Regions from separate parts of the Shewanella sp. 4_MG-2023 genome, predicted to be linked through region 1. Evidence: riboswitches for the same ligand, from Rfam matches in the RefSeq annotation. Region 1 holds a riboswitch; the other holds the start of a gene.
What was found. Region 1 has a riboswitch for thiamine pyrophosphate ahead of Q4546_RS02300 (TonB-dependent receptor). Riboswitches for the same ligand answer to the same signal wherever they lie in the genome.
Positions count from the first base shown of each region.

Region 1 (16,755 bases):
CTTTGGTGGTAAACATCCCTAAACTCACCTTGCCAACATCGTCACTGCAACTCATGGTTAATAAGCTAGTCCCTAGCACTAATGCCATTGCAGTTATTTTATTTACCGGCGTGTTTTGAATCATTGCTCGAACCATATTGATGTTTATCCTTACTGGCTACAACACGATTAATAACACCTGTTGTAACTGGCTTATGCTTAAATGCTTACAGTTAAATCACAGCTAAAAAATTAGTGCTGAAAAACTTTACCCGCCCAACGCACTAAACCACTGGTTACACTGCCAAAATGGTCGCCGACAATAATTTCTGCTTCACTAAATTGGCTTGAAATACAATGGTGGATCACCGGACTTTTTGCGGTGCCGCCAGTGACATAAACCACATCAGGCTCGGCGCTTGCTGACTCAACAGCTTGCTTCATAATAGTGATTAATTTGCTAACAGGTTGCTGAACTGCAGCTTCAAAAGCTTCTAGTACCACATTAATCTCAAAGTTCGCTTCAATAAAGGATAAATCTGTATCAAAGTCTGTCTGCTGTGACAGGCCAATTTTGCACTGCTCTGCTTGACGAACAAATTGATAGCTCATTTGATGCAAGCGTAATGATTTAAGTCGTTTAAGAAGCGCTGGTTGCTCGGCATCTTTAATGAGTTCGTCAATTAATTTAGCCGTCGCAATAGAGCCAAATTCTCGCTGAGCACTAATGTCATTAACAGCAACGCCATTCCAAAATGGTTGTCGCGGTACTGTAAGGTTATTTTTTAATGTAGAGCCTAGGCCTAAATGCGGCATAAAACAGTTCATGGCAACGGCAATATCAAGATCGTTACCGCCAACACGCTGACCACTATGGCCAAGCACATCATCACTACGATCGGTTTTATGTTGTAACTCTGGGCCCATTTTTACCATAGAGCAATCGGTGGTGCCGCCGCCAACATCAACCACTAGTACGGTTTTGTGGGACGTCATTGACGCTTCATAATCCATCGCAGCAGCCATAGGTTCAAATAAAAAGCTTACTTGTTCAAAGCCTGCTCTTTTAGCCGCTGTTTCTAAAATAGCTTGTGCTTGCTGATTACTTTCCTCACCGCCAACACCTTGAAAGTTAACAGGTCGGCCAATGACAGCTTTGGTGATCGGCTCTTTAATTACTGCTTTAGCCCGAGACATCACTTCAAGCATCATTAAGGTGACAATATCTTCAAATAACGCCACTTGATCGACCCTTAAACCACTAGCGCCTAAAAATGATTTTGGTGACCGGACGTAAAAACCTTCATCGGGTAATTCCAAATAGGCTTCAATTGCTTCTGGACCAACAAATACCACTTGCTCGTCTGGGTAAATATCCAACTCATGGCGGACTTGTCTGGCGCGGCTTAATTGCGATGAACGCAAGTGGCCATATTGTGGTTTTAACTCATCCGCAATGCGGTGATAAACAGCTTCAGCGATAAGTTCTCTATCCATGGCATATAAGGTTGAAGATAAGAAACAACTATCACCATTAATCGGAATAAGTGTCACCTGACCATCTTGCTCGATACCCACTGAGCAGTTTGCACTGCCGTAATCAAAACCAATAAACATTAACTTCCAACTTTATATTTCTAGATCAATGCTAAAAATAACATAAGCTGATTAAGATTTGTTATTCACTTTAGCAATAACAAATCTTTCGCTGCTAAATCCAGCAACCTGTTTCATTTATAATAATGACTTGTTTAGGCACAGTAAAAATAACATCGGCCTCAAAAAGCTAAAATCAATACAAAAAAGCACCCACATGACAATGGATGCTTTCATCAAACTGGCTTAATCGACCTTTAGTGACTCTAATTATTTAGCTTCATTTTGGGCTAGCTTCACGCTTTCTTTATGTTGACGTCTTTGCTGAATAACTTGTTTAACGTCACTACCTATATGGGCTTCGCCACGCTGTTTAGCCAGTTGAACCTGTCTTTCACGTTCAATAAAACGTTGACGCTGCTCATCTGAAATTTTATCGATACAGTGTGGACAACTGACGCCTTGAACAAAAGCTGGGGTCTGCATTTCTTCTTGTGTGATTGGCATGCGGCAAGCATTACATTGATCGTAAATACCTTTATCTAAATCATGATTTACCGCCACCCGATTATCAAATACAAAACACTCACCTTGCCACAGGCTTTGCTCTTGGTTCACTTCTTCAAGGTATTTTAAAATCCCGCCTTCAAGGTGATACACCTCATCAAAACCCTGCTCTTTAAGGTAAGCGGTGGATTTTTCACAGCGAATGCCACCGGTACAGAACATGGCGACTTTTTTGTGCTTAGTTGGATCGAGGTTTTCTTTGACGTATTGAGGAAACTCTCTGAAGGTTTCAGTTACAGGGTTAACTGCATTTTTGAAGGTGCCGATTTGTACTTCATAATCGTTACGGGTATCGACTAATAACACCTCAGGATCTGAGATCAGTTTGTTCCAATCTTTTGGTTTAACGTATGTCCCTACCACTTCCCTTGGATCAATCCCTTCAACCCCCATAGTGACAATTTCTTTCTTGAGTTTCACTTTGGTGCGGTAAAATGGCATGTTGTCGTCAAAGGATAATTTATACACAATTTCATTTAAGCCATCTTGTGACGCCAACCAGGCTAACAGGCTATCAATACTTTGTTGCGAGCCTGCTACTGTGCCGTTAATACCTTCACTGGCCAGTAATAAAGTGCCTTTAATTTCTTGTTGCTCCATATGGGCTAATAATGGCGCTTTTATTGATTCAAAATGCGGTAAAGCAACAAACTTATATAACGCGCAAACGACAACTTGTGACATGAATATCTCCGCTAGCTGGAACTTAATTTCCAGTGCAATTAATAACGATTAAGGACAAATAAGCACAAAAGAGTGATCAACCTCAAATTATGGCGCGAAATTGTAACTTAATCACACAACCATAGCTAGGCGTAATGCAGCGTCTTCAGTTCGTGTCAGTAAACACATATGTTTCAACAAACCCGCAAAACCAACCGACAACCTAAGCAAAAAGTTCACACACCCACAGATAAAAAACATAGAATAAGCTCACTCATTGTTTACTTCACGATAACAAGGTCTAGTTATATATGTCTTCCGCTATTCTTTATACCTTCAGGCGCTGCCCTTATGCGATGAGAGCGCGTATAGGCTTGCATTTAAGTTCGTTAAATCCTGAATTAAGAGAAATTGAGTTACGTAATAAACCTGCAGAAATGCTAAAGCTGTCGCCAAAAGGCACAGTACCAGTATTAGTACTGAATGATCCGCAAATTAATCATCCTAAAGTATTAGACGAAAGCATTGATATCTTCAAGTATTTATTAAGTCATTATTCTTGTGCTGATACTGAATATTTATGCAACAGTGCTTATGTAAGCTTAGTCTGCTCTATAACCGATAAAGCAGCAATTGATCTGATTGAATTGAATGATTTTCAATTTAAACCTTGGCTAGACAAATACAAGTATGCTGATAGACACCTTGAGTATCCTGAAGAGTATTACCGCATTAAAGCCTGTGAATTCATTGAAATTTTAGAAGAAAAGCTGTCTGATAATAAACAACTGCTGTCAGACTCACCCTCGATGGCTGACTACGCTATTTTTCCGTTTGTAAGACAATTTGCACATGTTAATAAGCTCTGGTTCCAGCAAAGCCCATATAAAAATGTAAAACAATGGCTCAAAATCCATCTAGAAAGTGATTTATTTAAAATGGTTATGAAAAAACACTCTCTCTGGTTAGATGATTTAACCCAGCAACATTACCTCAAATAGCGTCGATATATTACTAACTGCTTATATTAGCAACAACAGATCAATCTTTTGTATAGTTATTCATATATATGATTGATAAAAGTACTGTAAATGCGCTATGTTAAGTCAACTATAAGATGGATTTTATAGTGATTAAGCAGCTAATCTCCAAAATAGGATTAAGCTTAGGTAATCCTCTCATGCAGTGACCAAGGATGTAGACATGGAACAAATGGATTTGGTGCTTGTGCTCATACCACTGTTAATCGTATTGCATATTATGTTTTGCTACCGCGCGATTAACACAGCAGCAAAGATAGATAACGTTAAACGTTATCTATGGGGAACAATAAGCCTATTTTTAGGCCCGTTAGGCTATTACTTATATCAGAACTTGCTGCCGTTAGATGCATTAGACCCAAGCGACTAAGACATTTAATTATAACGAGCAAAGTCACCGACCTAGGTAACTCAAACATTTTTATTTAAAAATATTAAATATAGTGATTCCACAACTGGAGTCACTATATTTTTATTAACGCTTTTGATCGCCTTTATAATTAGCACTGTTCTCGAGCTCAGCAATTAAGTTGATAAGCCCACTTCATAGAAACAGGTTATAAATATCGAGCGAATTGTCGGCCTGGTTTTAACGGTTTAAGCGGCGCTTTAACCGCAGGGGTGCCGATATACAAAAAGCCCACGATTTGATCTTCAGCGGCAATACCCAAACCTTGATTAACCATCGCGTTAAAAGCAAAGTCACCAGTACGCCAAACTGCGCCCAATCCTAAAGAAAACGCTGCTTGTTGCATTGCCATGGTGGCGCAGCCCGCGGCTAACTGCTGCTCTAATAATGGCACTTTAGGATGTGACTGACTTTTGGCGACGACAGTAATGACCATTGGCGCTCGGTGTGGCATCCCTTTCACTTTGGTTAAAAAGGTTTCATCCGCCCCTTTAGACTTAGCCGCCGTAACAAATATCTCTGCTAAGGTCTCTAACCCTGCATCAGTGGCGATAATAAATTCCCAAGGGGTTAAAGCGCCGTGATCTGGCACTCTGGCAGCAGCATTAAGAATGAAGTCCAATTGTTGTTCATTCGGCGCAGGCGTTGTTAAACGAGGTGTTGACTGGCGAGTAAGTAATAATTCTGAAGCGTCCAATTGCAAAATCCCTGTCTTTTCATTGCGCAGACACATGTCCACGCCGATAATTAATCTCTCAAGAATATTAACAAAAATCCCACATTAAAGTGGGATTTTTACATGTCATGATAAATTGTTAGATGAGGTTATTAATCGCTAGCTAGCACGCTTGGCAATAAAGTGATCCACGCTGGTATATCGGCCTCCGCCCATAAATAACAGCGCAAGCAACATGATGAAATAGGTTATGGCAAACTCAATACCATTATTTAAAATAACAAAGTTGCCTGAGCTTGTGAGCCATTCGTAATTACCATGTTGCTGTAAAAGTGCTTTAGCCGCAGCAAGCTTTTCAGCAGAAGCGGTGACATTATCGTTAGCAAGCCAGGAACTGGCATCAGCAATGGCCAACCAGCCATTATTAATGTGCACCGCAAACGCCGCAACTAACATGGTTACCATCATAGGGATGGCCACTAAACGTGTAGCTAAGCCTATCAGCAGTAGCGCTCCGCCAAATAATTCGGTGCCGGCAGCTAATGCGGTCATGACTTCAGGCATAGGTATACCTAAACCCCAATCAGGATTACCAAACCAAGCCGCTGTGTCACTAAAATTAGATAACTTGTTATAACCTGCTTGCATTAATACTGGGGCTAAATAAAGTCGCAAAGCCAGTGGTGCTATGCCTTCAATGTGCCTTAATAAACTTAAAAATTGCTGATATAGGTTCACCATGATAATTCCTTAACCTTGCTGCGATAATTACATCATTAGACCTTGGAATAACAAGTTTTATTTCATCTATTTACATCAGCTATAAATTAACGCTCCACATCGTCAGACAGATCTTGTAAATCCTCAATTAACGTGACTATTTTTTTGTTTAAATGACGGCGCTGCTTGCTAGATAAACTGTGATTAATTTCAATCATTAACTGACCAAACAATCGAGTATTTCTATCTGCATTTTGCTGATAGATTGCCGATTTTAATTCATCTGGCTGGGTCATTAATAACCGCATTCTCTGCTCAAGTAAGGCTGTATCATCTCGTTGACTCAGCGCAGTTTCAAACTGACGTAACCATTCAAGTCGATACTCTAGCCACATATCAAGGGTTGCTAAACGCTGTTGATTAAACGCTTTAATTAACACTTCTTGTTCTGCTGTGGTGCTTCCTAACCAATCATCAACCCGATTGATGGTTCTTTTGTTGGCATCGGCGACTAATTCTAGTTGGTTTTTTCCTGCATACTTGGCATTTAATTCATCATTATCAAGTTTAAGCTGAGTAATAATAGATTTAACTTGTTGATCGCTTAAGCTAGTAATAATAGGTAGTAAATCGGGTAGTAAAAATTCAAAAACACGAAACCAATGGGCTTTAGCTGCAGTAACTTGTTGCTCCCAAATTTCAATGGTGAGCGTGTGTTTATTAATATTGTCGGAAAGTTGCTGCAGCTGCTCGCTATAGCGAGCCAATTCTTGCTGTTGATGCCAAAGCAAAAACTTATCTAGCAGCTTATCAAATTGAGCTTGTTGAGATTTATCTAATTCTACATATTCATCAACGCGCCACTCAATGGCCCAGTCGAGAAAGAAGTAACTAAATTTGGTGGAACATCCTGCTAAAAAGATAACAAGTAATATTGGAATTAATGGCTTTTTCAACGGTCATTCTCCCCTACAAACAGCATAAGTTAAGAATAATAGCCTTATGGCACTAAAGATAGGTATTTGTTGAATAAGTTAAAATATTGCTGAGGAGATAATTGCTGGTTAGCTGCCATCATTAAAGCCCAAGCTGCGGCAAATAGCCAAAAGCAATGAGCCATTTCAGCAAGGTAGTCAGTACAATCATAAGTCAAATTCAGCTGATGTTGTAGATATTTTTCCGTCAGTTGTTTTACTTGCTCTTGAGTTAATTGATGCGTCACCACCACGGCGACTAAATCAAACAGCGGATGACTGGCAGCGCAATATTCAAAATCAATACACTTAAGTTGTTTACCATCAAACAGTAAATTATACGGCGACAAATCTCGGTGACAGAACTGCGGCGAAATCACGCAGGTTTCTAGTTGTTCAAGCCAAATAGCCATTTGGGCATATTTATTGGTTAATTTTCGATAAAGCTGCTGCCATGTCACTAACGCCTGAGTTTCATCAGCATCGCCTTTGTTTGCGACGCTTGCATCAGCAATTGAGTTGCCTAAGTCAGATAATGAGTTTACATAAACTTGCCATTGCTGAGTCATGGTAATTTGTTTCGTCGGCAAAGGTAATTTTGATAGCGGGGTTAATAACCCCAGTAGGTGAGCAACAGGGTCTAGCGCCGCAAACACCGACTGCTGTGGGCGCTTGTTATCATAAAAACTAAACTCGGCGACATAATTTGACCATAAGTGATTATTTTCAGGTATAAACTGACTTAGGTAAAAGCGTTTATCATCACTAAGCCAAATTAATTTAGGCGCCCGATTAATGGCTTCAACCAAGCGCCAACTGCTCACTTCGTTGTCTCGTTCACACCACGGGGCATTATCTTGATTAACCCGTAATACCCAATCGCTATCACTTAAGGCTATATGGAAGTTTTGGTTACTTAATCCATCAGATAACACTTTAACCCCATGACAATCTGCTTCGATCTCATCGGCTAATATATTCGGTAATTGGCGTTTAATATCCGAAGGTAGCCATTGCCATGGGTTAAAGTGACTCATTATCTAAATAGCCATTAGCTTGCTAAGGCTGCATCATCTGGTGCATGATTTTGCAGCATTTTTTTACGCCACATAAAGTAACCGCTGACAGCCATAAATAAATACAGGATAAGTAAACCAGAAGTTAGCATTAAACCTTTTTGAAGGTATAAGTAAATTGATAGCGAATTAATCACCATCCAGTAATACCAATTTTCTATTACCTTTTTCGCCACTAGATAAGTAGTCATCACCGCAAAACAGGTTGTTAATGCATCAAGATATGGAAACGAAGCACTTGTATTTGTGGCCATTAAGTAGCCCACAATCAAGGATACACCACTAGTAACGGCAATAATCACTAAGTGTTTGTTTAGAGACCAACTAATAATTGGCAGTTCAGTTTGATGACGACTGTCAGCACCATAGCGCCACAGCCAAAAGCCATAAATCGCCATCGCCATGTAATATACATTTAGCACTGATTCCATCAACAATGACACATTCCAAAACAGCACTGTGTATATGGCAGTACTGGCAAAGGCTGCCGCCCAACACCAAATATTGGTTTTCATGGCTAATATCAAATACGCAATTGCCAGAATCACTGCAACAGCTTCCCAGCCTGTCATTACAGACACTTCAGTAATGGCAATTTGTATTGATTGAACGATCTCAGATAACATAACGTTGGCTACTATTTCATTACTATGATGAATTTACAGGTTATTCGGTGTGGCTTAAATCAAGCTCGCCACCAATAAATTTACATACAAATACTGCTTTGCCCCATTTTTGATGGGCCGCTTCCATTTCGGTTGCTAGCATGGCCATCACATCTGCGTATTCACCGCACACCTGAGTCGCCATCGCATTGGTTTTACGTTCAATATTAGGGTAGCTATCTACTCGGCCAATAAACCACTTTATCGGGTCTAAATAGTTTTCATTAAATGGATACATGCTGATTTCGGCAGTCAATTTCATGGAAATTCCTTAATCGTGATAAAAATACCGTCATAGTCTATCAAAGTTTAAGGTAAAAAACTTTTCAAAACATGACGGCAATTTAGTGTTAAGTATTGTTATTATTAAATAAATCAACTGTAACCCAACAGGTTAACAGCCCCCTTTAATTAACATAGTTTGCAGCCAAGCTACATAAACTTGACGTTTAAGGTAATACCTAGCTGACGTGGATCGCCGAAACGTACATATTGCTTATCGGCCCAATCTAAGTCTGGTTCATTACCAAAGTAGAAGCCTCTGGTGCCATATTGCTCGTCAAATAAGTTGCGGCCCCATAAATACGCTGACCACATTTGTGTTTCATAACCCACTCGAGCATTGAAAATAGTATAAGCGTCTGACTTTGATTCGTTACTATCAGAGTAGTAAAAATCACTTTTACCGCTAGCATTTAAATTGGTAAACCAGCCTGAATCGCTGACGTAACTCATTCCCGCGCTATAAGTGAAGTTAGGTGCATGGGCTTGCTCTCGGCCGCTTAAGTCAACAATAATGCCATTTGTATCATTGTATTGATAATCACCGTATTCAGTTTCTAACCAACCTACACTGCCATAAAATTGAATGTTACTCGTGGCATAGTATTTAAAGTCAGCTTCTGCACCATAGTTTTTAGCACTACCGGCATTCTCAATATATAAAGCAAAAGGCCTAGTATCTGTAATAGGATCATAATATTGCTGTGATGCAGAAACTTGTTGATTTTGACGGTCCATGTAAAACAGCGCCATATTGGTCGCAACTGCACCGTCTAGCCATGTTGATTTAAGGCCTAACTCATAGTTGTATAGGATTTCAGTATCGTAATCTTTCTTGTCAGCAAGTTCTGCTGGTAATGTCATATTAAAACCACCCGCTTTGTAGCCGCGGGCAATTCTAAAATACGCATTGTGATCTTGATTTAAGCTTTTAGAAATCGCTAAGTGACCACCCCACATGTTTTCACTAGGCGAGAACTCATCACCATTACTGTCTGAATATTCGCTTTCTCGGCGCTCTAAACGCACCCCTGCAGAAAAGACATAGCCATTGCCAAACTGGGTATCTGTTTGCGCAAAAATAGCATAGTTGGTCGCTTCATACTCCGATTGCAGCACTTCATCTGGCCAGCCATTGTATTCAGAATATAAGTCATTATCCTCTTGAAGGTTCATGCCATATAAGCCCATTAACCAATCAGTCGAATCGTTAAAAATTCGGCCAGCTTCGTTTGAGCTGATACGAAGTTCCTGTGACACGGTTTTACGCTCACCCTGTTTATCCCAGGTGTAATCATAAACACATGGCTCAGTCCCAATCACGTTCCAGTCATTATCATAAATGCTGCATTGTTTCGAATCCCAGTAATCAGGGTTGGCCCAATCGCCGTCATAATTATGGTGATGATCGGTTTGTGCAAATGAAGTTAACGAGGTGAGTTCGAACTTTTCAAAACTGCTGAATGTGGCTTTTAAGCCAGCACCAGTGGTCTTTTGCGCATCAACACCAGGCTTATCGGTAATAGTTTCAAAGCCATTATTATCTAACGTCCAGGCATCATAGCCATTATCAAAATTAGCATGTAAAAAGGTTAAATCCAGTTGCACATCATCTGCAGCATACCAACGCAATTTAGCACGGGCAGTGAATTCATCACGGCCATTGGTATCTTCACGTTCAAGGTAAGTATTGTCGCGGTAGCCATTTTGTGAATGCTGCTCTAAAGACACCCGATAAAGTAGCTTACCAGAGTCAGTTATTGGGCCAGAGCTAAAACCGGAGAAGGTTTGTAAGTCATCGTCACCAAGAGAGACTTGTGCGCCATGTTCAAACACATCGGTGGGATCGTTACTTTTAAGGTATATAAGACCCGCTAACGCATTGGCGCCATATTGTGTACCTTGTGGGCCACGAAGAACTTCAACCTGTTGTATATCGTACATGCTCGACACCATGCCGATCCCAGATAAATCGATATCATCAACAATGAAGCCAACAGAAGAATTTGGCGCGCCTTGATATTCTTCTTGCTCACCCACACCACGAATTTGGAAATACTTTGGCCGAGAGCTGCCGCCAGACCAGTTAAAATTAGCAATAGAGTTTAATACATCTTCAAAATGTTGAGCGCCCTCATCTTGCAATTGTTGGCTATCGATGACGGTAACACTGGATGGCACTTTTTCTAGCGCTATATTACTAAAGTCAGCGTTAACCACTATGACTTCCATTTTTTCAGCAGCGGGCGCCACGCGTTCAACATTTTCTGTTTGAGCGACAACGGAAGTGGATAAAACGGCAAGAATGGCAATCGCTAGTGGCGATTTAGATTTTATTACAGACATAGGACCTCAAATTATAATTTTGAGATCCGGCAAGCATAGTGAATTAGTTATGTGCATCCATGACTGTCATTACAATTATCAGTTATTAAATTGGTGTCGTTTTTCGTTTACGACTTGGTTTATGACTGAGTTAATGACTAACATTTACGGCAAAGCATGCAGCCTATTCCTACGCCGGTATGAGCCGGATCAGGTTCTAAGGGTTTGTCTTTAGACATCTCAGTTTATCAACACGATAAACACCCCTTGGCGCGGCGGATTATAAACTATCCTTCATCTGTGCAACAGCACTAACAGGCACTTTTTATTAACTATTTAAGTACAAAAAATTATCACATAGATATTTTTATGATTAGCTAAGCCTATAAAACAAAAAACACGCAATTAAGCGTGTTTTATATTTTAAAAGATACACTTAGTTAGAGAATGCTTCTCTTACATATACTTCAAAACGGCTTGCATTGGCATTAGGGGCAACGGCGCTAACCTGCATTTGTTGTTTGCCATGTAGCTTTAATGACTTCCAGCTGCTTGCTTCATCTTCAATGGTAAAGCCACCAACATCAAACCAAGTAAACTTATATTGCAGCCTTAAATCCGTTGACACCTTGCTAATGATTAATGCAGAACCTTGCAATAAATCCGCTTGCGTTCTGACATTGACTTGCTCAACAGCGACTTTTCTCGCAAAAGAGTTATTATCAACTCTCACTTCGCTATTAGAGCTAACCATGACTCCCGCGGTATGATTAGCACAAGCTGATAGCATTAACGCTAGCGATATCATTATTACTCTTAATGTCATCATTAATTCCTTTTTTTAAGTATTAAAAATAAATGGTCGGCTCAGTGTCAAACAGCTTGCTCATCTATGCATCAACTGTGTGTTACTTCTACTGATCAAGCAAGAAATGCGCTCTCGCAGTAGCAATTAGCTGCTTACGATTTTTCTGCCAGCAATTAATGCTAACATTAGCAACTCGGCGTCCTTGACGAGTAATTTTACATTCAGCAAACGTATCTTGATGTAAACCCGCACGTAAATAATCAATTGAAAAATCGATAATTTTTGGCACTTTCTTAGCTTGCATAAATACCATTAACTGCACAATCGCCGACATTTCCATAAATCCAGCAATAACCCCGCCATGTATGGCTGGCAGAATAGGATTACCAATGTTGTCATCTTTAGTTGGCAGCTTAAATACCATTTCATCACCAAAGCGATCAACACTCATCCCGATAAATTGGGTATAAGGGACTTTCTCTAATAAATAACTATAGTCATTTAAATCAATGGCCCGCTTAACCACATCATGAACATTAATATCGCCCACAGTTAAACTGGCATTGCCAGCCTGCATAACTTCAACACTTTGAGTATCAGGCTGGTTATTAGCAGCTGAATTGACTGCACTTGCTTCATCAGCGCAGCCCATCAAAGCTTGTCTAAACTCTTCACCCACCATTTCTGGACTAATACGCATAAATGAGCCAACAGCATGCGCAATAGGATCATCAATACTGTCTTGATAAGCAATCGCACGGGTAAACGCCACATTGGCAGACAAACGATAACATTCTGCAAATGCATACAGCGGTTTGTTTGGCTCAGCCGGTTTCATGTAGTCAACCCGTAAATCTAAGGTTGGCGATATTTCTAAGGATTTATACTTCTCTAAAATAGCGCATACAACAGAAGTGCCGGATGCGGTATCAATGATCGTAGTCACCACACCGCCGTGTATCACCCCAGTATCTGGGTCACCAATGATATCTTGGCTATAAGGCAACTCCAGTAATACGTGATGTTCACTGGCTTCTAACGCACTAATATTCAATCGACGGCAATGGGCAAGCTGATTAACAAATCGGCTTGCTACGCCGGTTAACGGAAAAAAATCACTGTTTATTTTCATGTTATTAGTATTAATCCAACCGACTTAGCATTGGCCCAAGTGACTTACCGCCAAGTAGATGCATATGGATATGGTAAACCTCTTGGCCACCGTGTTTATTACAGTTCATGATTAAGCGGTAACCATCTTGTGCAATACCCGCTTCATCAGCCAGCTTTGCCGCAACTGTCATCATTCGCCCTAATGCCAGTTCGTCAGATGCTTTTACATCATTGGCTGTGGGGATCAAATGGTTTGGAATAATCAGAATATGTGTTGGTGCCTGTGGGTTTATATCGCGAAAAGCGGTGACGAGCTCATCCTGAAACAAAATGTCGGCAGGAATTTCTCGGCGTATAATTTTACTGAAAATGGTTTCTTCAGCCATGATTGATCATCCTTTTGGTTATTATAATCGAAGTAGTGAAAATCATTGTTGAATGCGCTAATCAAGCAGCCAACTAAGCGCTTGCTTAACTATATAATAGCTACTGTTGCATTTGTCACTTAAGCCAAGCAAGTTTAACACTTTGCTATTAATCACTGTTGAATGTTGTTGGCACTATCAAGCCAATTTTGACAGCTCGATTAACTATAGCAACGCTCACTTACTTAGAGTTTATCTAGGCATTATCACATCATTGTTATCAATGCTAAAGGGGATTTATTTGAAGTATCCCCAGCAATTAACATTGAAGTCGCTAAAAAAAGCGCTATATTTCTTGGTGGTTACCTTTAAACCTTATGCAATTAGACTTCTTAGGCATCTTTTTGATCACCACATAATGAAAGCTTGGATTAACTTAACCATAATGAAAGCTAAGCTGCTTATGTGGTTATCGCCTTAAGGGCTGCGTCTGTGTATCTAGAAGTTTACCCCCAGAAAACATAAAAGGCGCCATTGGCACCTTTATCGTGATTGAAACATAAGGGACTGTTAATTAGGGGCTATTTATTCAGGACGGATAATTAGCCACGCTTAATTCTGGCACTGACTTGCGCTTCTTTATGGGCTTCTAACCAATACTTTTGCAAGGTAGTATTTTGCAAACCTGTAGTGGCATCCCCTAGCCTCCAAGCCCCTTTCCAAATGCCATCGGCAATAAGATGCACAACAGCGCTCTCAATGGCTGCGACTACGCATAAACTCACAGGCTCATTGGAAGTATAACCCGCTTCAGCCTCTAACAAATCTTGTGCATCAATAAACTTAAATACACCCGCGGTAATTTCTTTTGATATCACCGATTTGGTGGTGGTAACACTACTGAGTAATCGGCCAGTTCGAATATCCACAGCGCGTAAATTAACGGTAATGCTATCGACTCGGTATTGACCTGAAGCGCCAATGCCTAAATACCGTGCTCCAGCACCGCCCGTTTTAATATTTGTGTCATAGGCAACAATGCCACCTTCCATTAATACCTGCGCACTATTAAGTTGCGGTAATTTACTGGCATCACCTTTAAGTCCTGCCCGTAAAATTTTACGTTCTGTTAATAGGTTTTGCAGTCCTTCACGCTCAACGGGTATAAACCATGCTGAATCATTAAGTGACTGGGCTAAAAATGCCGTACCGGATTGTGGCACTGCCGTTGAAAAGTTACTTGATGGAATGGGCTTGTATTGTCCTGTTTGATCGCGAAAATCATATACTGCAGCAACCATCGCACCTTGTGGAAAAGGTAAACTGGTTAGATCGTAATAAGTTTCACCTTTAGGCATTAAACTTGAAGTGGCATCTATATTTTCAAATTCTTCATCAATTGATGAGCAAGCTGTTAAAGATAGTAGGCACAAGCTAATAATTAATTTTTTCATTATTAACCCCCGACACTGTCATCAACAATACCGCCAACTTCAATAATGGTGGTTTCACCGGTTAATACGTCGGTAATATGAACAATCAATGAGCCGTCTTCATTAACGACATTAATTTCAAAATCATCAGTTAATAGATAACCTTCCCCCCCATTGGCGGCATCATTAAAAAGTTGGCTCATCAACCGAGACTGTAACGAACTTGAGAGACGTTCTAATGCTGTTGGGGCCACATAACCTGAGCCACCACTACTTTCATGGTCATTTTGCGCAGCTGCATTAGCCAGTAGATATGAGCCATTTAAATAGCTGCCACCAAAGGCTGGGTTTACTGGTTGATAAATAAGTTGAGTGGCAAAGCAATCAACTGAAAGAATGAGCAATATTGAAGTAAATGTTATTTTTTTCATTTTGGCTTTCCATGCTTAGAATTCGTCAGGTGCGAGATCTGGGTCAAACAACGCTCCTAAAACGGCTTGTTCATTTTGCTTAACTACCGCAGAGTTAACGCGTTTAGCGGCATAATTGGCTTGGTCATCTATATTCCGACTAATAGGCGACACAAAAGTCACAAAAACGGTTTTTCTGTTTTGTTGTATTAATATTTTGCTACCACTTCTTGCTGTAGCTTGTTCAATAACGGTGAGCCCGGTATGTTTAGACTCGCCACCAATATCTCTGTATGCCGCGACAAATTCACGGTAAAAGCGATGGCCGAGTCGGGTCATCGCACGGTTTAAGATTAACCCATCAATTAAATCAGCTTCATCCTTAGGGACGGCATCATTAATATTAATAGGCTTAGTTTTGGGAGCTTTTTGAATATTCTTATCTGTCGCTGACGTTGTTGGCTCTTTGGCATTATTAAGCTTTTCTGCGTGGCTTTGATCTATTGGCGGTTTATTTTTAGTGCTGATTTGCTTTAAAGAAGGTTCAGTCACTAAAGTTGATTTAATATCTAGTGTTGACTCTGTAGATAACCTTGATTCAGTAACTAAAGGTTTTGTTACTGAATTACCAGCGGCAATGACATGACTTGAAAAGATGAACAGAAAAAACATCAATAAGATGCTTTTCATACTCTAACCTCATGCATGTGAGTCTGTGCCCAAGCTATTGCTTGACCGCGACTGGATACCCCAATTTTTCTGAAAGCGCGATATAAATGAGTTTTAATTGTACTCTCGCTGACAAACAATTGATTGGCGATATCCAAATTTGTACTGCCAGCCAGTAACGCTTGAAGTACTTCTCTTTCACGTATGGTTAAATGCTCACTATCATCGTCAGCTTCATCACCAGTGACTGATTTATGTAAATCATGGGGTATAATGCTGCGACCTTTAAGTATTTCGTTAAATCCACTGCTAATAGCGGTAAGTTCAGCATCACTGTAAAATACACCAAACGTTGTAGCTGGGTGGATCAAAAATTTTGCATCAACTTGTTTGGGGAAATTAATAAATACCGTTTTCACCGAGCTGTGTTCGCGTTCGATTAAACGCTGTAATTGATAAGCTTGTTGTAAATCTATGGTAGCTAAATCAAACACCACTAAAGAGATTTCATGTGAATTTAATTTAGTACTCATAGTTGCTGGAGTTGCTTTAGCTAGCTTGACCAAAAACTCTTGGGGCCAACGACAATCAAGTAGGTCAACAAGCAATTGCGAACGAGAAACGATCATCCAATTGATAACTTTAAACATCACCCTTCACTCCATGTTATTACTTAAACAAACCTGTAGAAATTGTATAAAGTCAGGTTAGCAAGCCAACCTGACATATACTATTAGCCAAAAGAGTGTTTAAATTATTTTAAATATACTTTTGTACTACTATGGCATCATCACTGCGCCTTGATTAATGGTCACAGAGTTACCATTACCAAAGGTGTTTACTGACGAATTATTACCCATATCAGTTTGTGTTACTGCAATAACATTTGTACTGCCACTGATATAAACATCAGCAAAGTGATTTGTACCGGTTTGGCTAATATCAAGGTCATTATTTGAACCAAACCAAGACTCTCCAATCGCTT
Region 1 is NZ_JAUORL010000003.1:77,937-94,691, reverse strand. Features, by position in the region: gene Q4546_RS02355 (CreA family protein) at 1-88, opposite strand, end outside; gene yegD (molecular chaperone) at 232-1,596, opposite strand; gene Q4546_RS02345 (rhodanese-related sulfurtransferase) at 1,846-2,826, opposite strand; gene Q4546_RS02340 (glutathione S-transferase) at 3,117-3,806, shown strand; gene Q4546_RS02335 (hypothetical protein) at 4,009-4,215, shown strand; gene Q4546_RS02330 (NAD(P)H nitroreductase) at 4,403-4,951, opposite strand; gene Q4546_RS02325 (DoxX family protein) at 5,090-5,677, opposite strand; gene Q4546_RS02320 (DUF6279 family lipoprotein) at 5,758-6,606, opposite strand; gene Q4546_RS02315 (phosphotransferase) at 6,651-7,661, opposite strand; gene pnuC (nicotinamide riboside transporter PnuC) at 7,676-8,326, opposite strand; gene Q4546_RS02305 (hypothetical protein) at 8,367-8,627, opposite strand; gene Q4546_RS02300 (TonB-dependent receptor) at 8,798-10,993, opposite strand; TPP riboswitch at 11,142-11,250, opposite strand; gene Q4546_RS02295 (YcfL family protein) at 11,409-11,798, opposite strand; gene Q4546_RS19180 (PaaI family thioesterase) at 11,887-12,357, opposite strand; partial or broken gene Q4546_RS19175 (PaaI family thioesterase) at 12,529-12,912, opposite strand; gene hinT (purine nucleoside phosphoramidase) at 12,923-13,279, opposite strand; gene Q4546_RS02280 (CsgG/HfaB family protein) at 13,861-14,712, opposite strand; gene Q4546_RS02275 (curli assembly protein CsgF) at 14,715-15,122, opposite strand; gene Q4546_RS02270 (curli production assembly/transport protein CsgE) at 15,138-15,791, opposite strand; gene Q4546_RS02265 (LuxR C-terminal-related transcriptional regulator) at 15,788-16,420, opposite strand; gene Q4546_RS02260 (curlin) at 16,550-16,755, opposite strand, start outside.

Region 2 (16,755 bases), on a different contig from region 1:
TGTGTCGATGTTGATGTCACCTCTATGGCAGAACAGCGCTCAACTAAATGGATGAAAAACGAGTCGTTAGTGGATTATCTTGATCCAAATGATGTTAGTTTAACGGTAGAAGGTTACCCTGCACCCAAACGTGCAACGATTATTGCAATAAAGAACCAACCTAATCACGACTTAATTTAACCTAGATTATTAAAATAACAGGAATTATCATGTTAAAGCAGGTATTTATTTTATCTTGTACAGCCGCGTTAATCACCGGCTGTGCTTCAACAGAAAAAGTAACTCCGGTTGGTAGTGAAGAGTTTACTTCAAATTTAGCCAGTTCTCAGGCCGCTATTATTGAAGCGATTAATAGCCAATGTATTAGCGCCACACCTGAAATTGTTGCCTTAAACGAAGAAGTACAACAATTAAGGTTACAAATCACCGATACTCTTACCAAACAATCTGAAAAAATGGATGCTGATGCCGTTGCATTAGCGCAATTAAATGAACCACCTCAGTGTCCTGAGTCAGCAATAACCGATAAGTTTGTTCTGGGTGAAGTAGAAAGTGTTTTTATTGACGAATTAAAAGCCGCTTTTGCAACGCGTATTGATACTGGCGCTGAATCGTCATCATTAGATGCCCGCAATATTGTGTTATTTGAACGTAATGGCGTTCAATGGGTTCGCTTCGATGTAATGATCAATGGAGAGGATCAACCTGGGGATACTTTTGAACATAAAGTTGAACGTTTTGTGCGCATTAAACAAGATGCAGAACAACCTGATGATCGCCGCCCCGTTATTCATGCCCACCTGCAAATTGGTAAATACGCCGCTGAAACTGACTTAAACTTAACCGATCGTAGCCATTTAGATTATCCCTTACTACTTGGTCGTAAATTTATGAAAGATATTGCTGTAGTCGATGTCGGCCAGAGCTATATTCATGGAAAAAAAGACAAACAAATAACGACAAAAGTTAAATAGGACTTCTAATGCATTCACGTAAACCGTTTTTTATCTTCGTCGCGTTATTATTTATATTCGGTACTGCAGCCAGTATTTATCGCAGCGTTGAACACAACGTCCCTTTCCTTCCTGGTCAGCAGGTTCAAAGCTGGTCAGTGGAAGCAAAAGTGATGTTTAATGGTAATAATAACCCAACCGAAGTATCACTCTCTTTGCCACAAGATCCTGCATTTGATGTACTTTCAGAAAATGCTACCTCACCGGGATATGGTCTAAATATCTCAGAAGGGGCTGACAGAAGAGCAGTTTGGTCAATTCGTGAATCCTCTGGACGTCAATCCTTATATTACCGTGTAACACTGGTACCGACAGGTCAACTTGACGTCACCCAAGATGAAGTACCTGAAACACCAGAACCCTTTTTATGGCAAGTCACTGAAAAAGGCGCCGCGGACCAAATCATGAACGATGTATGGCAGCGCAGTGCTAATAACCTTTCTTACGCACAGCAGTTAATGTCAGTGATTAACGACACTAATCAATCGCAGAATTTAGCACTGTTATTATCAGTTAACACTCGTACCCAGTTGTTTTTGCAAATGCTGCACTCTAAAGGCGTTCCTGCAAAACAAGTGAGTGGTCTAATGCTAGAAGACCAACGTCGTCGTCAGCAACTCAATCCTTATGTGCAGGTTTATCATAATGGTGAATGGGTTTTATTTGATGTTGAAGGCAACAAACAAGGCCGTCCTGATAACTTGGTTTTATGGCAACACAATAACCAATCGGTGTTAGATGTTGTTGGTGGCAGTAACTCGCAAGTTAACTTTTCAATGTTGCAAGAAACACGCTCAGCACTGGCAACCTCTATCGATATGATGAAAAACTCAGATGCACTGGATTTTTCTTTGTACCAATTACCACTAGAAGAACAAAGTACCTTCAAAGGGATTTTATTGATCCCAATTGGCGTGCTTGTGGTGGTGTTCTTAAGAGTGATTATCGGTATCAAGACATCAGGTACCTTTATGCCGGTACTGATTGCATTAGCCTTTATTCAAACCACATTATTGACCGGCTTAATTGGCTTCTTGTTAATTGTCGCCTTTGGTTTGATGATCCGCTCCTATTTATCGCAACTTAACTTATTGCTCATATCCCGAATATCCGCGGTCATTATTGTAGTGATATTTATTATCGGCTTGTTTACGCTTATTTCCTATAAAGTGGGATTAAGTGAAGGCTTAACCATTACCTTCTTCCCGATGATCATTTTGGCATGGACCATTGAACGTATGTCAATTTTATGGGAAGAAGAAGGCCCTAAAGCGGTAGTGATGGCCGGCGGTGGTAGCTTGTTTGTCGCCACCTTAGCCTACCTTGCTATGAGTAACAGTTGGATCCAATATTGGGTATTTAACTTCTTAGGTATTCACTTAGTGATTTTAGCAATGGTGTTAGTGATGGGCCAATACACTGGCTACCGTCTCACAGAGCTTAAACGCTTTAAACCTTTGGCTGGAGATCAGTAATGAACTTTGCCTGGCCTTGGGAGCTGCGCCGCAAAGGCGTATTAAATATGAATAAGCGTAATATCGATTACATTGGAAAATATAATCCTCGTAAATATTACAAACGCGTGGATGACAAGCTGATTACCAAGCAATTAGCTTTAGCCAATGGTATTGCCGTACCTGACTTGATTGGTGTTGTTGAAGAGCAGCACAAAATCAATGATATTCCGCAAATGGTCATCGACCGTACTGGCTTTGTGATAAAGCCAGCAAAAGGTTCTGGCGGTAAAGGGATTTTGGTGATCACTAAAGTGGAAGGCGGTCGCTATTATAAACCTAATGGCGATGAAGTGACGCCGACTGAAGTTTATCGCCATGTCTCCAACATCTTAAGTGGGTTGTTTTCTTTAGGCGGCACCCCTGATGTCGCCATTGTTGAAGGCTTGATTGAGTTCGATCCGGTTTTTGATGGTTTTAGTTACGAAGGCGTGCCTGATATCCGCTTAATCGTGTTTAAAGGCTATCCAGTAATGGGCATGCTACGCTGCTCAACAGCTGCTTCTGATGGCAAAGCTAATTTGCACCAAGGCGCTGTCGGTGTCGGTTTAGATATTGCTACAGGCAAAAGTTTGTTTGCTGTTCAATTTGATGAACCTGTTTTAAAGCATCCTGATACTCAATTTGAATTGTCACAAATTCAAGTCCCAAACTGGGACACCCTGCTTCATACCGCATCCAGTGCCTATGAAATGTGTGAACTGGGTTATTTAGGAACCGATATGGTTTTGGATAAGCAGCGAGGTCCATTACTACTGGAGCTAAATGCTCGACCAGGACTTGCAATTCAAACCGCAAACGGTAGAGGGATTTTACAACGCTTGCAACATGTTGAGTCTATCAAAGGCCCTGCCGTTTCAGTGGAAGAACGTGTGGCTTATGCCAAAAAGCATTTCTGTAGTAATCCTAACTTTTAGTTTATTGGCAACTGCGCAAGCAGTTGCCAATCCTCTTCAGCTGTTTGTGCAACAATGTTTGCAATACAAACCGTCTTTAGCATCCCTAGATTTAAAGCAAACAACCCCTTACCAAACATTACAGTTTGAGCAATTAACCTTAGGCTTTAACAATTTTAACGACCGTTTAAATTACTACCGCCACTTAGCCACTCATAACCAGCGTGAAGGGCTATTAATGTGCCAATTACATTTAGCTGATGAATTATCAGCATTGTTAACAGCGCCTCAATTATCCAGTTTTATCGCTGAGCTTGAAGATAGCCACATGCCCTACTCTTTATTAGCCAATAAAATTAACGCGATTACACTAGCCCAACTTGATATCGATACCAAATCACAGTTACACAATGCACAGGCAACGATAAGACGAAACCTTAGTAATAGTAATTTGAAATTGGTATTTAATAACGCACAATGCCAGTTAGATACCAACCGCGATGATACAAACTCTGCTTTTGAGATCAGTTTAGCCAAATACTTACTTTTACAACCAGATGAGCAATGCCGAAAAACCACTTGGCAGGCCTATCAAGCACGGGCAAAAAGTAAAAATCAGCAGTTATTAGCGACAATTAAAACCATTAAGCAGCAAGTTTCAGCGCCTGAGCCCAGCATTGCTTCAGCTGAAGCCCAAAGCGCGCCATTACAGGCAACCCAATCATTATCAACAAAGCCGTTATTAACAAATCAGCTGTTATTATCCTTCTTAGAAAGCCAAACCAATAATATTAATACAGCGCCTTGGAATATCGGTAAAACCCTTAGTCAGATAAAAAATACCCCTTATCTTGGCCCCAAAAACAGTAGTGATTTATTTCAGCAAGTTGTCGATGTATTAACGCCTCTGGGGCTTGAATTCGAAGCGATTCCCCTCCAAGTGCAAGCTGATATGTCGTCCACTAATGAAACCAATACCACCGCGAGTACTGGCAATGGCACTGCAACGGTCAATGAACCATCAGAACCAATTACAACTTATCGCTTGTGGCATCAGCAGCGTTTAGTTGGTGAACTCTATATCCATACAAGTAAGCATTCGATGGCGAATATCATTAGGTATCCGGTGATCGGTCAGCAATTTGCCCAAGCGAGCGTGGTTTTTCCAAAATATTTATCTAATCGGCGCCAAGCAATGCAACTGGTGAAAAGCCTCAGCGAGGCCATTACTGCTATGACTCGAGGCAGCCAATTCTATTTGGTAAATAAGCTTGGAGTATCAACAGATAATTATTTATTAGGTTATTATTGGTTAAGCAGTCATCTACAACACCAATTAGCCTATTTAACCCCTTCAGCGAGAGAGCAATTTGCTGAGTCTTATCGACAGCAACTTAGGGTATTTCGCAGCAAAGTCGCTTGGTATTATTTAAACTCTGAGCAGCAAGGGGATGATATAAATAATCAACAACTAAATAGCGCCATCAATCAGGCTTTTCAGGCGAGTTTTAATCAACAATGGCCGGATGCAAAAAATATGGCCTATAGCTTTAACGGCATAGCTAATGAAGGGCTCGATTACTATCACCCACTTTGGCAACAAAATTTAGTTAATTTGATTAATACAGACACTAACGCTTCAATAACAAATCGCCAAGTTTTTGATATTTTGGTAGTTAATGAAGATAATTTATCCCTAATCCAACAAATGAGCATTATACTTAATCCACCGACTGATCCATCATCAATCATCAGGAGAGCCTTTAATGTTGGCAATTCGAAAATTTAAATCCTTAACCAGTTTAATCAGCTTTTCGTTGCTACTTACTTGTGCCAGCAGCTTTGCTGAAACCAGAGATAACCATCAATTAACTCACCAGCAAGTTCGAAGCGCAATTCAGCTTAACCTTGAACAAAATATGTATTCCTTGCCACCTCGAATTCAAGGGCATTATGGTTTACGTATGTATCGCATGACTGGTGATGAAAAGTACGCTAATGCCGCTTTAATTGATTTGATCACCATTACAGAAAGACAAAACTACTTTGCCTGTAATATGGATAAACCTAATTTTATTAAAGATGAAGCCGAACAAGCTATTAGCGTGTTAGGTAAAGGTCCTCGTGCTAAAGCGCGTAAAAAAGCCCTTAAGCCGTTTCCAGAGTTTATTTTCTATAGCGATATTTTATTGCGCTATGCCAGTCGCACCGATGAACTGGGTTTCATGGGGCCATGTCATGAGCAAATGATTAAAGGCTTAAAAGCCTATGATTTAACCCCAGCTTTGACTGATCCTAAAATGATCACATCATGGGCCGCGCAGTTAGTGAATTATGTTTACTGGGCTAAACAGCTAAATGTGGGGGATTATGTCGAGGTATATAAACAAGCGTTCATCGAGACTTATCCTGACGATAAAGACAACAATCTTGATAAAAAGCAGTACCGAAACAAGCTATATGGTATGACACACTTTATTTTTGCCTCTAGTGGTTATTATCAAGAGCAAGTTAACGCCAAAGATTATCAATGGATTTTAGATTACTTCAATAACAACATTGATCGGATCTTAACTGATGCAACCGATGACATTATTTCAGAAGTCGGCATTAGCTTTTTATTAGCGGGTCAGCCAAACCATCCTGTGGTTAAAAAGACTCAAAACCATATTGCGGCGTCATTTATCCCTGAGTATCAACTGATCCCGTCACCTCGTGGTAATCCCAATATGGTGTCAGGCGAACACCGCAATGTATTGGCGATGATGCTTCTTGATTGGCCAGAGAAGCTGCATAAAGGCCCTTACCTTGCTGAAATAAAAGCGACGAAAAAGTATTTGCCGGTGCAAGTGACGCCTAAAGATCTCACTAAAACTAACAGCAATACAAAAGAGAAACCTAGCGCTAAGTAATTAAGCGCGTTCTCGATTGCCTTCAAGAGCGTATCACTGTGTGATACGCTCTTTTTAATATTGACCTGTAAACTAATGAGTTTTGTATGAATAGAGCAAAATCCACACTTGAGCAATGGCGAATTATTCAATCTGTAGTGGACTTTGGTGGTTACGCCCAAGCAGCAGAAAAGCTGAATAAAAGCCAATCTTCGCTCAATCACGCTGTGGCTAAACTACAAAACCAACTTGGGATTCAATTACTTGAAGTAAAGGGACGCAAAGCTTACCTAACGCAGCAAGGTGAAGTACTACTCAGGCGCTCACGTCACTTAACCCAAACCGTTGATGAACTTGAGCAACTTGCGAGCAATTTAGGACAAGGCTGGGAGCCCAACTTGACCATTGCCCGCGAAATCATCTATCCAATGCAATTTCTTGTGGACGCCTTAAAAGCCTTTTGGCCCGATAGCCGTGGGACCCGAGTGACTGTCATTGACTCGGTGATCACAGGCACACAAGAATTAATTGACAATAACATCGCCGATATCGCTATTTGCGGTATTCCTGCAAAAGGCCATATTGCCGAGTTCCTGTGTGAGTCAGACTTATACCTTGTATGCAGTCCGACTCATCCATTAACCCAGTGCGGTATTGTTGCCGATGAAACAGAGCTGGCGCAGCACTTACAAGTGGTCATTAAAGACACTGCAACTGAAAAATCAGTAGATACTGGTTGGTTAAAGTCAGAGCAGCGCTGGACAGTATCAAACTTTCACGAAGCAAAAAACGTGTTACAAAGTGGCATTGGCTTTTGTTGGGCGCCCGCTTATTTGGTCGAGGATGATATTAGCCAAGGTAAGCTCGCCAGGCTTATTCTTAAAGGCAGTAAAAGTCGTAAAATTGCATTAACTTTGGTTATCCCTAACCGAGATAATCAGGGGCCTGCCAGTAAATTGTTAGAATCTTTAATTTTATTACAGCACGATATTGACCAAAACAAGCCTTGATAGATAACTGATTTATTTAGCTTTAATGATACTCAAAGTCATTAATGCCAGCTCAAGTTACATTGAGTTCTACACTGAGACATCGATTATGGTGCCAATGTTTTCAGACCAGACATTTATCACATCTACTGCAACCTCGGCGTGAGAGATAGCTTGCTGAGCATCAATCAGGGCCGCTGTTTGCGAGCTAAGCGTGACGCTATCTGCAGTTATTTGTACTGAGGCAGAACTTAGCGTTTCTGGGATGGCTACCGCCGTGGTCGCCTGCGCTAAATCATTGTGCGCCTGTTGCAGTCCTTGAACACCGAGGGTAAAACTTGATGCTATTTCCATGATACAACTCCTTTTGAAACAACCTAATAGCAAGTTATATCACATTGAATAGTCGTGATAAAATGCATACCAATTTAAAAACTAATACCAGTTTGTCTCCCAATCTTTCCATACTGGGTTAAGCCCTGACTTTTGTATTTGCTGCACTATTTGCACCGCGCTGCGCTCATCTGAGATTTCAAATTGATCCAACTGGGTGTTGGGATTTTGATAACCACCAGGTTGGGTTGAGCTCCCAGCGCTGATATGAGTCACCCCTAAAGGCAATAAGTTGTTACGTAACTGCTGGGTTTCTCTGGTAGATAAACTAATTTCAAGCTGGGGGTTAAACAATCGAAACGCACAGATCAATTGCACTAAGCCCACATCAGTTAATTCGACTTTAGGACTAATTCCACCGGTACACGGTCTTAATCTCGGTAAAGAAATACTGTAACGACTGCGCCAGTGATGTTTTTCTAAATAGGCCAAATGATAGCCCATTAATAACGCATCTACGCGCCAACTGTCTAATCCGAGCAATACCCCTAATCCCACTTTATCAACCCCAGCCGCCGCGACCCTTTCTGGTGTAGTGAGCCGATAAGTAAAGTCTTGTTTTTTACCTCTGGTATGATGCTTGGCATAGGTTTGGCGATGATAAGTTTCTTGATATACCATCACAGCATCGAGCCCTAACCCCACCAGCTGGGCGTAATCATCTTGCGCCAAAGGCTGTACTTCGATTGCTACATAACTGAAATGCTGTTTTACCAGTGGCAAGATGGTTTTAAAGTATTCAATGCCTACTTTGGTTTCATGTTCTCCAGAAACCAGTAATATTGAATCAAAACCTCGCTGTTTAATGATTTGAATTTCAGCTAATAATTCGGTCTCTGTTAAGGTTTTTCGTTTGAGTTTATTACTCATAGAAAAACCGCAATAGTCACACTCATTTGCGCACAAGTTAGATAAATACAATGGCAGGTATAAACCAATATTAGCCCCAAAGCGTTGCCGGGTTATCTGATATGCCCGCTGCGCCATCGTTTCTAAAAAAGGTAATGCTGCAGGCGATAAAAGCGCGATTAAACTGTCAATATGACCTTGGGGGCGCTGTAATGCTTGTTGCACATCAGCTTCAGTGCTGCTATTAATCCGCATTGATAAATCGATTAAATCTAGCTGTTTAAATTGCTCGACAAAACTCATGGTGCGCCACTCTATTATCTTAATTTGTTGAACCAACCGCATTCAAAGTTAAATTACTCAAACCAAATCATTCACCTGTAAGGGAATAATCTGGCTTACAGATGTAAAAATTGCGTCAGCGGGCTAGTATGTTCTGCCTGTTTGGTAACACTGCCAAGTCCGGCGGTATAGGCATCACGACCGGTTCTAACCGCAAAATCAAAACACCGCGCCATCACTATGGGAGATTGACTACTGGCAATCGCAGTATTGACTAGCACGGCATCTGCGCCCAGCTCCATTGCTCGGCTAGCTTGCGAAGGTGCGCCAATCCCAGCATCAACAACCACCGGCACATTAGCTTGCTCAATGATCATCTCTAAAAAAGGCTCAGTGGCTAAACCTTGATTACTGCCGATAGGACTGCCTAACGGCATCACAGCGGCGCAGCCCACTTCCTCTAGCCGGTAACACAGCACAGGATCTGCATGAACATAAGGCAACACAATAAAGCCTTTTTTACACAAGACTTCGGCAGCTTTAAGGGTTTCAATAGCATCTGGCATCAAGTATTTCGGATCTGGATGGATTTCAAGTTTGATCCACTTTGTGCCAAGCATTTCACTGGCAAGTTCTGCTGCAAAAATAGCTTCTTTAGCGGTTCTTGCCCCTGCAGTATTGGGTAATAACTTAACTCCCATTTGCTGTAATGGCGTCAACAAGTCATCATAGTCTTTACTATGATCAATACGCTTCATTGCGAGGGTCACTAATTGTGAGTTAGAGGCCTCAATGGCAGCTAGCATAGTGTTAGCATCGCTAAACTTTCCTGTACCTGTAAATAAACGAGACTCAAATTGATGTCCGGCTATGGTTAACATAATCACCCACCTGCTACAGCTGAAAAGACGTCTACTTTATCATTAGGCTGGCATTGAATGGCCTGCCAGCGACTTCTTGGTACAACTTGTTGATTGAGCACTAATGCCAGTGCTTTGGGATTAAGTTGTTTAGACTCTATTAGCGCTAATAAGCTTGGCGCTTGTTGCAACTGCTCTGGTTGGCCATTAAATTCAATTTCAATCATGTTTAATCCTTTTGCGGTAAAGTTATCTGCATGAGTTGACGTCATTTGTTGACGCTGTAATAGCTGCGCTACAACAACTACATTTAGGGTCTTGATTCATTTGTATAATCTGCCATTGCAAGCTTTTAGCATTAAACACATGTAACTTACCCGCTAGCTGGCCTTTGCCTAAGTCATCGGCTGTTAACCAATTTAGCCCCAATAAACTTTGCATTGATGCAACCGTTTGAACAGCAGCAGTGTTAACCCCCATTGATACACATGTTTGTGAAACATGAGTATCTTGTGGGTACAGGCATTGATAACAGCCCCTTTGCGGATAGTCAGTTGAGCTGCAAAATAATTGCCCATCATTAGCGGAAATCGCTGCGCTAATTAGCCCTGTAGCGTGACGAACACAAACTTCATTAATCATTAAGCGGCTAGTAAAGTTGTCAGTGCAATCAAACACCAGATCGACAGATTCAACTAATTTTGCACCATCTGTATCAGCGCCAAAGGCCTGCTCAATTGCCATGATATTTACGTCTTCATAGGCTGCTGCTAACTTATCTTTGGCAAGTAGCGCTTTGCTTAAACCAATATCTTGTTCGTTAAAAAGTAATTGCCGCGACAGATTTGAAAGCTCTACCTTGTCATGATCCATCAATATCAGTTCTCCAACTCCCGCGGCGGCCAATTGCTGGGCAACACTGTGACCTAAACCACCGATTCCGATGATCAGTAGCCGGCTATTAAGTAATTTAAGCTGACCAAGCTCACCCATATCAGTCAGTAAAATATGACTGGCATACTTGATAAACTGCTTGGAAGTGAGCCCACTCTTATTAGCTTGACGCTGTTGTGTAATCGTCATGACACTGGCTCACACTGCAGCTGTTTCACTGATGGCTTGTGGGATTTTACATGTGATTGCCTTGGCTGTTGCTGAGGTTGTTGCTGAGGTTGTTGTGCAGCCGCTAGATGCCATTGCTGCTCTAGCAATAAATAAGCCTTGGCAGGGTTTTCAGCCTCAGTAATGGCTCTGACCACGGCAATACTATCTACCCCTGTGGCTTTAATATCTGAAATTACACTTGCATCGATACCGCCGATAGCCACGCTTGGGCATACGTTTTTAAGTAATGCACTGTAGCGTGCTAATTTCGCTAAGCCTTGAGGCTTTGACGGCATCACCTTAGTAGTCGTTGGAAATATATGCCCTAAAGCGATATAGGATGGGCTTAGTTGATGAGCTAATAGAATTTCAAATACGCTATGGCTAGATAACCCTAGGGCTAACCCTGCCGCTGAAATTTCATTTAAGTCGGCTAACTCAAGGTCTTCTTGACCTAAATGAACCCCGAATGCGCCAAGTTGTATTGCCAATTGCCAATGATCGTTAATAAACACTTGGGCGTTATATTGCTTACCCAGAGCTATGGCGCGGCTAATATCTTGTACTAACGTGGTTTGATGAGCATCATTGGAGACCTGATTAAAACCTTTATTTTTAATCCGCAACTGCACTGTGGTGCAATTGGCTTCTAACACGCTTTGCAGCATAGTCACGTCATCCACAACCGGATAAACACCAATGCCCTTATGCAGCGCAGGAAAGCGGCAATCTAGGTAGCCCTGTGCTGTATTTATTAACCCATCGTTAAACTTTCCACCAGCAGCTGATTCTGGCTGTGTTTTGCCTAGATTGTTAATTTTAGCGCCACTAACTGCACTAATTTCAGGATAGTATTGTATTTCATCAGGCCAAGCAGTTTTTGCCACAGGCCCTGCGCCTTTACCAAAAGATTCACTGCACACTAGTCCCTTTAATACATAAGCTTTAGCCATCACAACGGCATCATGGAGTACGTATTCATGTGCTAAAAAACACGCTATCGCAGTGGATAAGGTGCAACCTGTGCCATGGTTATTACCAGTATTAACTCGCTCGCTATTAAGCCAATAAGCTTGATATTGATGAGCGTCACTCACACCGTGAACTTTGCGGCAAATGAACAAATCATTGGCTTTGGTTTGTTGCCACACTGCATCACCGCCTTTGGCGAGTACATGACAATGAAGCTGTTTAACCAGTTGCGCTGCCGCACTATAAAAACCATCACTTGAGTCTAGGCTTTGGCTTTTAATTGTGCACTGAGGTTCAAATTCCACGCTGTTAGTATCAGTCAGCGTGTGTAACTCCCTAACATTAGGGGTAATTAAGCTAATTAGACCTTTAAAAGGGCTAAAATCTAACGGCTTTTTTGCGCGCTCATTTAAGCTATCACCACTACTGGCAACCATGACAGGATCTAAAATAATCGGGATCAGCTGGTTAGCTAAACTCTGACTTTTAAATGTCTTTAACCAATGAGCAATGAGTACCAATTGTTGTTGATTGGCAATTAAGCCAATTTTTATGGCTGCTGGCGCTAAATCGCTAGCAAGTGTATTTAGCTGAGCCAATAAGATGGATTCTGACACAGCCTCGACTAGTGTTACAGCCACCGAATTTTGCGCAGTAACAGTGGTAATTGTGCTGCAGCCAAAACACTGTAAGTCATTTATAGTTGCTAAATCTGCCTGTATGCCGGCGCCGCCACCACTATCTGAACCGGCAATAGTCCAGACAATGGGCGACATGGTTTCTAAGCTATGTGGTTGTGAAACATTCATGGTTAAGCCTCTAATTCAGCAGTGGTCTTAACAGCTAAATCTGCGCTTGTTGCTGTGTCTGGCTTAGAAGGTAACGGATGATAAATTGCATAGCCTGTGGCTTTAAATTCAGCTGACTTTTGTGCCATGGCTGATTGAATATCTACACCGCTACTAACGCTTATATCTGCACTTGCGTCTACGGAATTAACATTGTGATTAGAGTGTGCCTGCAGGTGTTTAAATTCGCTAGCGTCAAGCACGTTCACCTTTTGTAACTGATCACGCGCTTGCTTTGCAGCGTATTCACGCACTTCTTGAGTGATTTTCATTGAGCAAAACTTTGGCCCACACATAGAACAAAAATGCGCAACTTTGGCAGACTCTTGGGGGAGCGATTCATCGTGATAAGCACGAGCGGTATCTGGGTCTAAGCCTAAGTTATATTGATCTTCCCAGCGAAATTCGAACCTTGCTTTTGATAAGGCATTATCACGAATTTGCGCACCAGGGTGACCTTTAGCCACATCGGCAGCATGAGCTGCAATTTTATAAGCGATAAGCCCTTGTTTAACATCTTCTTTATTCGGTAAACCCAAATGCTCTTTAGGAGTGACATAGCACAGCATGGCCACGCCATACCAAGCCATCATGGCCGCCCCAATCCCTGAGGTGAAGTGATCATAACCTGGCGCAATATCGGTGGTTTGTGGGCCGAGTGTGTAAAAAGGCGCTTCATCACAATGGGCAAGCTGCTTTTCCATATTCACTTTAATGAGCTGCATCGGTACATGGCCTGGGCCTTCAATGATGGTTTGCACATCATTTTCCCAAGCAATGTTAACCAGCTCGCCTAAGGTTTCTAATTCAGCAAATTGCGCTTCATCATTGGCATCGGCAATACTGCCGGGCCGCATACCATCGCCTAATGACAATGACACATCGTAGGCAGCGCAGATTTCGCAAATCTCTCTAAAGTGCTCATACAAAAAACTTTCTTTATGGTGACTTAAACACCACTTTGCCATGATGGAACCACCACGAGAAACGATGCCAGTAAGACGTTTTGCCGTCATTGGTACATAACGCAGCAGTACCCCAGCATGGATGGTAAAGTAATCGACGCCCTGCTCTGCCTGTTCAATCAAGGTATCTTTGAAAATGTCCCAATTTAGGTCTTCAGCGACACCATTTACTTTTTCTAACGCTTGATAGATGGGCACTGTACCAATGGGGACAGGAGAGTTTCGAATGACCCATTCACGGGTTTCATGGATATAGCGCCCCGTAGACAAATCCATTACAGTGTCAGCGCCCCATCTCGTTGACCAAACTAGCTTTTCGACTTCTTCTTCGATGGACGAGGTTACCGCTGAATTACCGATATTGGCATTAACTTTGACTAAAAAGTTACGCCCGATGATCATTGGCTCAGCTTCTGGATGATTAATGTTTAACGGGATAATGGCGCGGCCGCGGGCAACTTCATCACGGACAAATTCAGCGGTAATAGGCTGGCCAATGTGAGCGCCAAAAGCTTCACCGGCGGCTTTTTGAGTCAAAATCTCATCAGTGACTTGCTCTCTAGCCATATTCTCGCGAATGGCAATATATTCCATCTCAGGTGTGATAATGCCTTTACGAGCGTAATGCATTTGCGTAACGCGGCGGCCTGACTTGGCTTTTTTAGGGCGAACAAGGGCTTCAAAACGCAAATGATCTAAACCGTCGTCAACCAAACGCTGTTGGGTAAAGTCAGAGCTAACTCCATCAAGTTGCTCTGTATCTTCGCGCTCTTCAATCCAAGCTTGGCGAAACTTGTTTAAGCCTAAACGGACATTAATTTCAGCATCAGGATCTGAATAGGCACCGGCGCAATCATAAACTTTAATGGCTGGGTTGGCTTCAGTCACGGGCGCATCTTCACTACCGCCAAGGATAGTATCGCTTTGATGAATTTGACGCATGCCCACTAACAGATCGGGGCGGGATCCGCTCAGATAGATCTTTTCAGAATTTGGGTGCTGTAAAGGTTTTAGGGTTTCAATAAAATTTTGCGCTTGAGCGCGGGTTTCACGACGATTTGACATAAGCAACCTCAAAATAAAAAAATAGAGTTGCTTGCCTGGAGAATTGTTGATGACGAGCGAGTTAACATTAACTCTGTAATTGACTTGAATTTACACCTTAACTTTGGACCTTAAATATCGGCAAATGGCGGGTTAAATTAACTTCAGCAATAACTCTGCTTTAATTAATTCTATCTTTTATTTTGCACTAATATTTATGATCTAGCCACGCAGCCATTCACTATGAAATTGCTGCTGACTGTAGGGTAAAAATAAGCAAATTAACTGCTTGTTTCCTTCGCAGGTTCTAGCCTGATCAGGTTCAACGGATCCCGAATAAACGGTCTCAGCCATAAAGGCACTCCGACAAGATGGCTGCAGTATAGTCAGCTTATTTAATAAAATACAAGTCTTTGACAATTTTCGAATTGGAATATGAGTTAAATTATTTCACTAATTAAAATACTGTTATATATGGATTTAATTTACAACCAAGCGATTAAGGCCCAATTAACACAGAAATAATTTGATAAATAAATTTGATAAATATTATTCATTTTTGATGTTGTTGAAATAAATCTTTTGTGAAAGTCTGAACAGTTCAAGGTAATTTAAGTTTCGATAAGCGTTGTTGAATGGCGTTATCTAGTGCTTTTTTTGTTTTGCCTCCTTCACATGGGTGTCCTAAATCTAAGCCTTCGGCATAAGGGTTAATTTGGGTTGGTAGTGCCACCAATCGATGGCAAGTTTCACCAATCTTAACAATTCTATTTGGATCTAAACGATGATTGAGGGTAGTTGGTTGGCGCTTATCTTCTATTACTATTAACTCTATATCATCCATTTCAGGGGTTAACTCACTGGTGCTGGCACCACTAACAGAAGTCGCTAAATGGGCTTGCTGACTTATTTGCTGATTAACTTGTTGTTGATTGAGTTTATTTATAAAGGAATGGCTAGCTTGATTGATGGCCGATAAATTGTCGCTTGTTATGGTATTGGCCTCTGAGATGGTTTCATTAAACAATTGTGGCTTAAATAGATGTTCGTTACTGCTATCTTTTTGCTGCTGCAGATACATGCTATCAACTGAAGACCAATCGAACTGGTGCGTTTCGGCTTGCACTGCTTCTGCTATTGGCAATTTTTCAATTATGGGCTTGTAGTCAATGGGCTTTTGGTTAACAGCTTTTTGGTCAATATCTTTTTGGTCAATAGGCTTTGGGGAAATTGCCTTTTGATTGACAGTATCTTTTGGGCTAGTTGCAACTGCAGGCGCTCTTGTATCGACAACCTTATTAGTACTTTGTTTGTTCGATATAGTTTGATCGATTATTTCTTCATTGGTAATGACTTCACTGACGACCTCTTCAATCAAGGCTTGTTCACTTGGCAGGGTCTTAGCTAGCTGGGTAATTTGCTCAGCCGTTAAAAAGTAGGCTTTTATTTCTTGGTTGTTACTTTCAGATGTCGCAGCTTTAACGGCTTGTTCACGGCTGATCTCGACAAAATGGCTAATGGTGTTATCAGCTAAGGAAAATAGCATAAACACCAGCACAACATGTAGCCCTGCAACAATAATGCTCGATGGTGATGTCAGTATCTTTTTAAACTCGTTATCAGAATTTTGTTTTAAAAAGCGACCGTGATTATTTTGATTGTCGATCAGCCCACAGATCAGCGGTAATGTTTGGGCTTTAATTACATCAGTGCTCATTATTTCAGTGCTAGTTACTTCAGTGCTAGTTGCATTCACCGTTTGTAACATCACAACATGATCACAGAAATCTATCACTTCAACCGCAGATTCTTGGCGGCTTGCATTTATGTAAAGCTGTCCATGTGAAACTTGTGTGCCATTTAAGCCTGTCGAATTTCCACTAGCACCCGGTTCAAAATTAGTGTTTGCTGCCAATCCTTGTGTTAAATGTTTATCACCACCTTGGTTCATTACTCGCGCCTCCTGTCGCTTTTGAATCACTGGATATAAATCGTGCTAGATCAGACTTCAACCACAAGCTGACCATAAACTAGATGATAAAAAAGCCATTAAGTTCATTTAATTTATGTCGATGACACACGACTCCCCACAAAATCAGACAGTTATCATAGCGTCAAACTTAAGCTTACACGTG
Region 2 is NZ_JAUORL010000030.1:24,199-40,953, forward strand. Features, by position in the region: gene cmoB (tRNA 5-methoxyuridine(34)/uridine 5-oxyacetic acid(34) synthase CmoB) at 1-180, shown strand, start outside; gene Q4546_RS15240 (ATP-dependent zinc protease) at 210-974, shown strand; gene Q4546_RS15245 (inactive transglutaminase family protein) at 983-2,488, shown strand; gene Q4546_RS15250 (alpha-L-glutamate ligase-like protein) at 2,488-3,444, shown strand; gene Q4546_RS15255 (hypothetical protein) at 3,407-5,212, shown strand; gene Q4546_RS15260 (DUF3541 domain-containing protein) at 5,190-6,335, shown strand; gene Q4546_RS15265 (LysR family transcriptional regulator) at 6,422-7,324, shown strand; gene Q4546_RS15270 (chemotaxis protein) at 7,394-7,657, opposite strand; gene thiH (2-iminoacetate synthase ThiH) at 7,739-8,848, opposite strand; gene Q4546_RS15280 (thiazole synthase) at 8,944-9,708, opposite strand; gene thiS (sulfur carrier protein ThiS) at 9,711-9,914, opposite strand; gene Q4546_RS15290 (HesA/MoeB/ThiF family protein) at 9,937-10,770, opposite strand; gene thiE (thiamine phosphate synthase) at 10,767-12,572, opposite strand; gene thiC (phosphomethylpyrimidine synthase ThiC) at 12,575-14,641, opposite strand; TPP riboswitch at 14,897-14,996, opposite strand; gene Q4546_RS15305 (hypothetical protein) at 15,222-16,571, opposite strand.
Region 2: another riboswitch for thiamine pyrophosphate. It lies ahead of thiC (phosphomethylpyrimidine synthase ThiC); the one in region 1 lies ahead of Q4546_RS02300 (TonB-dependent receptor).